2 regions of the Sellimonas sp. genome follow, and region 1 is predicted to be linked to the other one. Evidence: predicted binding sites of a transcription regulator. Region 1 holds the regulator's gene; the other holds the start of a gene.
The links. Region 1 encodes Rex, which represses fermentation and respiration genes when NADH is low (regulators of the CRP and FNR family bind a similar motif). Its sites were predicted from a motif close to ATTGTTAANTANTTAACAAT; they were not measured.
Positions count from the first base shown of each region.

Region 2: ACLROL_RS06035 (NAD(P)H-dependent oxidoreductase subunit E) is a predicted target of Rex. The motif match lies at 1,525-1,544, and genes of this name have one in related genera.

Region 1 is NZ_JBKSWG010000037.1:4,179-7,601, reverse strand. Features, by position in the region: gene ACLROL_RS11210 (ATP-binding cassette domain-containing protein) at 1-1,078, opposite strand, end outside; gene ACLROL_RS11205 (redox-sensing transcriptional repressor Rex) at 1,238-1,888, shown strand; gene ACLROL_RS11200 (NAD(P)H-hydrate dehydratase) at 1,969-3,423, shown strand, end outside.
Region 2 is NZ_JBKSWG010000011.1:37,786-41,208, forward strand. Features, by position in the region: gene ACLROL_RS06030 (D-alanyl-D-alanine carboxypeptidase family protein) at 1-766, opposite strand, end outside; gene ACLROL_RS06035 (NAD(P)H-dependent oxidoreductase subunit E) at 808-1,272, opposite strand; gene ACLROL_RS06040 (hypothetical protein) at 1,884-2,756, shown strand; gene ACLROL_RS06045 (diguanylate cyclase domain-containing protein) at 2,919-3,423, shown strand, end outside.

The sequences.
Region 1 (3,423 bases):
CGATGACTGCTACATGCTCGCCCCGCTTGATTTCAAAATTGATATCCGTAAAAAGAGTTTGGTTTGGGAAAGATTTGCTTAAATGCTCTACAGTAAGCACATCGTTTCCGCTGATGACGGACGGCTCCAGTTTCAGGTGAATATCGGTATGCAGTTCCACTGGTTTTTCTACCCGCTCCATCTTAGCCAACATTTTTTCACGGCTTTCCGCTCTTTTGATAGATTTTTCCCGATTAAAAGAACGGAGTTTTTCAATGACTGCTTCCTGATGCCGGATTTCTTGCTGCTGATTTAAGTATTCTTTGAGTTTGGCCTCGCGGATTTGCTGCTTTTTTGACGCATAATCCTGATAATTGCCCATGTATGTATGGATTTCTCCTGCCTCTACTTCGATGATTTTGGTAACGACCCGATTAAGAAAATAGCGGTCGTGGGAGACGATCAGGACAGCTCCCGGATAATTCATCAGGTATGTCTCAAGCCAGGCGATGGAATTGAGATCAAGATGGTTGGTGGGCTCATCGAGAAGCAGGACGTCTGGTTTAGTGAGCAGAAGTTTGCCGAGGGATACTCGAGTTTTTTGGCCTCCGGAAAGAGCGGATACAGGCTTTGTAAAATCTTCTTCTAAAAATCCGAGCCCCTTTAGGACGCCGACAATCTCGCTTTCGTACGCATAGCCGTCTTCACGTTCAAAGCGGGCCATAAGATTGTGATAAGAAGCAAGCCGGTCATCCAGTGCGTCCCCTGTAAGAGACTTCAGCTCCAGCTCGATAGAGCGGATTTGAGTTTCCATATCTATGAGGTATTGTTTGGCAGTTTTTACCTCTTCATAGATGGTTCGTGAAGTGTCCGTCATGGGATGCTGGGAAAGGTAACCGATCTGTTTTCCTTTGGAGAGAATGACCTCTCCGCTGTCCGCAGGCAGCTCTTTTACAATCATCTTCAGGATTGTGGATTTACCGGCGCCGTTGATTCCGACAAGGGCGGCTTTTTCGTGTTCTTCTATATGAAAAGAGCCGTTTCTTACGATAACCTGCTCTCCAAACGATTTGTCCAGGTTATGGCATGCTAAAATCATAAGTTCCTCCTGAATCATAAATTCGATCTTTTTAAAATGTACCCTATCCATTATAGCGGAATCTGGACAAAATACAATATTATTTAGTTAAAAGTTTGACTTTAAAGATAGAATCCCATATAATAAAGATATTGAATAAAAACAGAAAGGTGCTAAGAGATGGAAGGAAGAGGAATTTCCCAGGCAGTTATCAGAAGACTGCCGCGATATTATAGATACTTAGGTGAGTTGCTGGAAGACGGTGTGGAACGAATCTCTTCCAATGATTTGAGCAAACGAATGAAAGTGACGGCCTCCCAGATCAGGCAGGATCTGAATAATTTTGGTGGCTTTGGTCAGCAAGGTTATGGGTACAATGTAAAATATCTTTATACGGAGATCGGTAAGATCTTGGGACTTGACAGAAAACACAATATGATTATCATCGGAGCAGGAAATCTGGGCCAGGCGCTTGCCAACTATGCAGCATTCGAACGCAGCGGATTTGTGACAAAAGGACTTTTTGATGTCAATCCGACGCTTGCAGGGATTACAGTTCGGGGAATCGAGATCCGTATGATGGATGAGATCAAGAGCTTTATCAAAAATAATGATATTGAGATTGCGGTATTGACTATACCGAAGGCAAAAGCCATTTCGGTTGCCAACATGCTGGTAGAAAATGGAATACGGGCAATCTGGAACTTTGCACATACGGATCTGAATCTGCCGGAGAATATTGTGGTGGAGAACGTACATCTGTCCGAAAGCCTGATGCGTCTTTCCTATAATGTTCTCAGATATAAGGAGACTCACCAGGAAGACAAATAGGGAAAATAAAAAAGCGTGCAGAACACTCGGGATACCCGTTTGTGCTGTGCGCCTTTTTGTTGCCGTAAAGGAGGGCGTATATGAAATATATTTTAGATGGAAAAGCAATGAAGGATGCAGACAGGTATACGATAGAGGAGACAGGGATGCCGTCACTTGTTCTCATGGAACGTGCCGCCTTGAAGACTTTAGAAGTGATGGAACAGGAGGAGTTGGATCTGAGCAATGTACTGATCGTATGCGGCAGCGGAAATAATGGGGGCGATGGATTTGCGGTGGCCAGACTTCTGCTGCAGCGTGGGAAGACGGTCACGGTCGTTCTTGCTGGAAACCCGGATCACTGCACAGAGGAGACAAAGACTCAGAGAAAGATTTTTGAAAACTGCGGGGGCATTACTATGAGAGAGATTCCAAAAGGAGACTACACGGCCATCGTGGATGCGCTGTTTGGAATCGGACTGTCAAGGGAAGTGTCCGGACACTATGCACAGATATTGAAAAAGTTAAACAGCATGTCCGGAAAGAAGGTGGCAGTTGATATTCCCTCTGGCGTATCAGCTGCGTCTGGAGAAATTCTTGGGACGGCTTTTCGGGCAGATATGACTGTTACCTTTGCTTATCAGAAAGCGGGTATGGTGCTCTATCCGGGCGCATCCTTTGCAGGAAAAGTATTTGTAGCAGACATCGGGATCTATTTAAATGAGCAAGTGTGCGGGCAAAGGTATGTAACTTATGAAAAAGAGGATATCGAAAGATTCCGTCCTAAAAGGAAACCGGACTCCAATAAAGGGACATACGGAAAAATACTGATGATCACAGGCAGCAGCGGGATGTCCGGAGCTTCATACCTGTCAGCAAAAGCAGCCTACAGAACAGGAGCCGGACTTGTACAGATCTTTACGTCGGAAGCAAATCGGATCATTCTGCAGAGTACGCTTCCGGAAGCGATTGTCTCAGTGTATACAGACGAGACAGATGCAGCTTTACTTCTGAAAGAAAAACTTGAGTGGGCCGATATCATCTGCCTTGGCTGCGGTATCGGAACGTCTGAAACGGCCCGAAAAATCACAGATACGGTATTCGGCTACCTGAGTGAGCAACCGAAGAACTGTGTCGTGGATGCGGACGGACTGAATCTGATCGCCTCTATGGAAGAAGAGAAAAAAGAGAGGTATTTGAGGGGAGCAGGGAAATGCCTGATCTTTACACCTCATGTAAAAGAATTGTCCAGGCTGCTGTCGAAAACTGTGGAAGAGACGAAAAAAAACAGGATTTCTCTTGCACAACAGTATTCGGAAAACTATAATATAGTATTAGCAGCAAAAGATGCAAGGACAGTCGTGACCGGAAAAGGATTATTTCCGTATCTGAACATGTCTGGGAATGCAGCGATGGCAAAAGCTGGATCAGGAGATGTCCTTGCAGGCATCATAACCGGTCTTCTGGCACTTGGGATGGATCGGTATGAAGCGGCGTCGCTTGGGGTCTGTATCCATGGTTTTGCCGGGGATGCGGCCAGAGAAACCTATGGGGAA
Region 2 (3,423 bases), on a different contig from region 1:
CGCTGATCTTTACCAGCATCTGGTGCTTCTGCTGAAAAATCCTCTGTTCCTTTTCCAGATTGGTCGGCGGGATGGCGTACTGCCCGGTCTGCATGATCTGAAGCACGTCCGGATAACGAAACAGCTCTTTTGAAATCATCGCCATATCATATGCGGTCGTATAATGGTCTTCCGCAAACAGTCCATGAGGATTGACAAAATGGGTATTCTTTGCCCCAAGCTCTTTTGCTCTTTCGTCCATCCGAACCATAAATTTCTCATATCCGGTTCCCTCGCCAGGCAGCTTATTCCCGACATTTTCTGCAATCGCATAAGACACTTCGTTGGCCGAGGCGAGAAGCATCCCATACATCGCATCCTTCAGCGTGATCTCCTCTCCTGGCCGCATGGCTATATACGCATCTCCAGGCTCCAGAAAATCCACACTCTCTTTTGTAAACAGCACTTTATCCACATTCAGATCTGCATTTTCCACTGCCAGGAGCGCGGTAAGGATCTTCGTGATGCTGGCAGGATAATGTCGATCGTCCATATTCTTCTCATAGAGAATCGCACCCGTATCCGCATCTATCAAAATGGCCGACTGTCCATATACTTTTGGGCCTTGCGGCCACTCTTTCGTCTCATCGCTCTGTACCGGAAGTTCGTAGGCCTTTTTTGCCTCTTCTTCCGGATCCTCCGCCTTTACAGTTCCCTGGCTGCACCCCAGTACAGCCGCTGCTGCCAAAAGGACAGCCAGAGCCTTTTTCCACTTTTTCCTTATCATGTTCATTCTTCCTTCTCTGCATTTGTAATTGTTTTCAGCTCTTACCGAAGTGTTTTCATGATCTGCTTTATCTTGTCCACTGTCACGTGCTCCACAACTTTTCCATCGATCATCATATTCGGAGATGTCCGGCAGTGTTTCAGACAATTCTGCACAGAGATACAGATCCTTCCATCTTTTGAGATACCGTCTTTTCCGATCTGAATTTCCTGTTTAATAAAATCCATTATCTCTTTTTGCCCTGCATTTTTGCAGCGTTCGCCACTGCAGATCACGATCCTGTGCCGGTACGGAGCCGCTTTCAAACTAGGATACATCTTAATGATATAGGACAAGACAGATTTTTTGACGCCGATCTCCTCCTCTATCCGTATCTGAATATCTTCCGGAATGCATCCTTCTTCTTCCTGTATCTCTCTGAGCATTGCCACCAGCGTCTCCTGGCTGGATACTGTATCCTGCTTTTTATAATAATCAAAGATCTCTTCCAGTTTTTCCTCTTCCATTCTTTGATTTTCCTCCCTTTTCTCTTTTCCCCGTATCCCTAACAGTGTATCATACGAGCGTGGAAAAAAACATGCCCTTTCCACGTTTTTCACATCTTTTTCTTCCACTTTGGAAAACCCGTGGAAATCTATGCACATATTGTGGATAATTTGTGGATAACTTTTCAGAAACTCCTTTTCTCCCCAAACATTTTTCTTGCCGAATATCCCCAAACTCCCCTGTTTATCTGGTTTTTCAGAGTTTTCCTTGACTCTGTCATCTTTTTGACAATTTTTCTACAGCCTGTGGATAACTATCTTTGCACACCTTTGGTTTCCATTCTGTTTCTTCCACGTTTTCCCCGTTATTATGTCGAAAACCTGTTTTATGTTTTCCATATCTTATCCAAAGTTTCACCTTACTATTTTTACGCATGTCCACAGAGTTATCCACTCTTTCCACATAGTTATCAACATCCTGTGTCCTCTTTTCCATTCCAATACTAGAAAATGATGTCAAGATTTTTTTGTATTTTTTCTTTTTGCATGCTATATTTTAAGTAGAAGAACACGTCGGTATACCCTGATGCCAGTGATCGCTAAGCACAGGCATTGTCACAAAGGAGGTGTCCATGATGAAGAAAAAATTCAGTTTTTTCCTTGCATGCCTATTTATCCTGACGTCTGCAGCAAGTGTCGCACACGCCGAAGATTCCTCCGCCAGTGATACGAAAAATCTTTCTGACAGCCCGGAATATACGCAGATCCGCAGTCTGGAAGAAGAGATGGTAACCTGGATCGGACAGATGATTTATATCGATCAGGACATACCAGAAGATTTTCATACGGAGATCGAATATGACAACGCTTCTAAAATTTATGTCGATACCAATTTGGAAGAACAGTCTTTCACTTCCCAGGATGAGATCATGTCCTATTTAAAAAGCCAGAATTACGTATGGGTCATCCCGGTGGATGCATCTTTGGATGGCGCCAGCTTTTCTGTGACTGTGGCAAGAGAGACAAATCAGGATATTCAGATCCAGCCAGGTGGGGAAGTGGGACAAAGCAATACCAGTGAAGGAAAATGGAGCATTACTGAGGTTGCGACATATACGACAGATTCGTACAAAGAACAGATGAAAACAGAAACAACACCGATAGACGATCATGTGTTCATCGGCGGAATCCCAGGACTTCATTATCCTATCGCTCTATGTTTTGCTGACGGAGAAGCAAAATACTGGAAAGACTTAGGATCCTCTTACTCTGCGCTGGAAGAAATGCCGCAGGCACGTTTGGAAAATACAACGCTTTATAATTATGAGCAGGTTATGAATGTCCTTCAGGATTCTCAAGTTGCTCCATACCTGTCCGGCCAAGAATTGCAGGAAAAAGAAACGCTGCTCTCTTCGCCGATCATATGGATCTTCGCAATCGGTATCGCCCTGATCGTTGTGATTGGAGGAGTCCTTTTCTTTGAGAAAAAGCGCCGATCCAAATAGCAGCATTACCGGACAGATAGCAACATAATGATCAAAAGCTGCCCAGCAACATGCTGGGCAACTTTTTTAATAAACGCATATTTTTCTTCTTTTTTTCCTATAATCCTAATAAATATCCGTAAACCGTCAAATCATGTTTTCAAAGAAGGAGGAAAAAAGAAGATGAAAAAATTTCCTGTTTATAAGATTTTACAATGTGCGATAACAATTCCATTCTGCGTCGTGTTTGCTCTTTCTGTACATACCTCGACTTTCTCTATACCAATTCCTGTCCTTTTTCTTTTTTGGGCATGGCTGATCGGGGCAGCCTGCTTTCTGCTCTGTGACGCATTCACACTTGTCCGTCTTCTTTCCTCTTTATCTGAGGCCGAACACTGTGCTGGTCTGGACAGGCTTACGAATCTTCCGGATCCATCATCCCTGCAGGATAGACTTTCCACATATTCCGGCACTGTTCTGAAAGACGACATCTCCTGCATCACAATCTCTTTTGAGAATATCCATACGCTAAACCACACTTACGGCCGACATGTAGGCGACATCCTCTTTCGAGAGTTTGCCGACATTCTTTCAGACGCTGCCCCTGACGGATGTTTTCTGGCGCGGAAAAGCGGCCGGAAATTTCTTGCTGTCATAGATGGAAATTCCTATGAACGAAGTGTTGCCC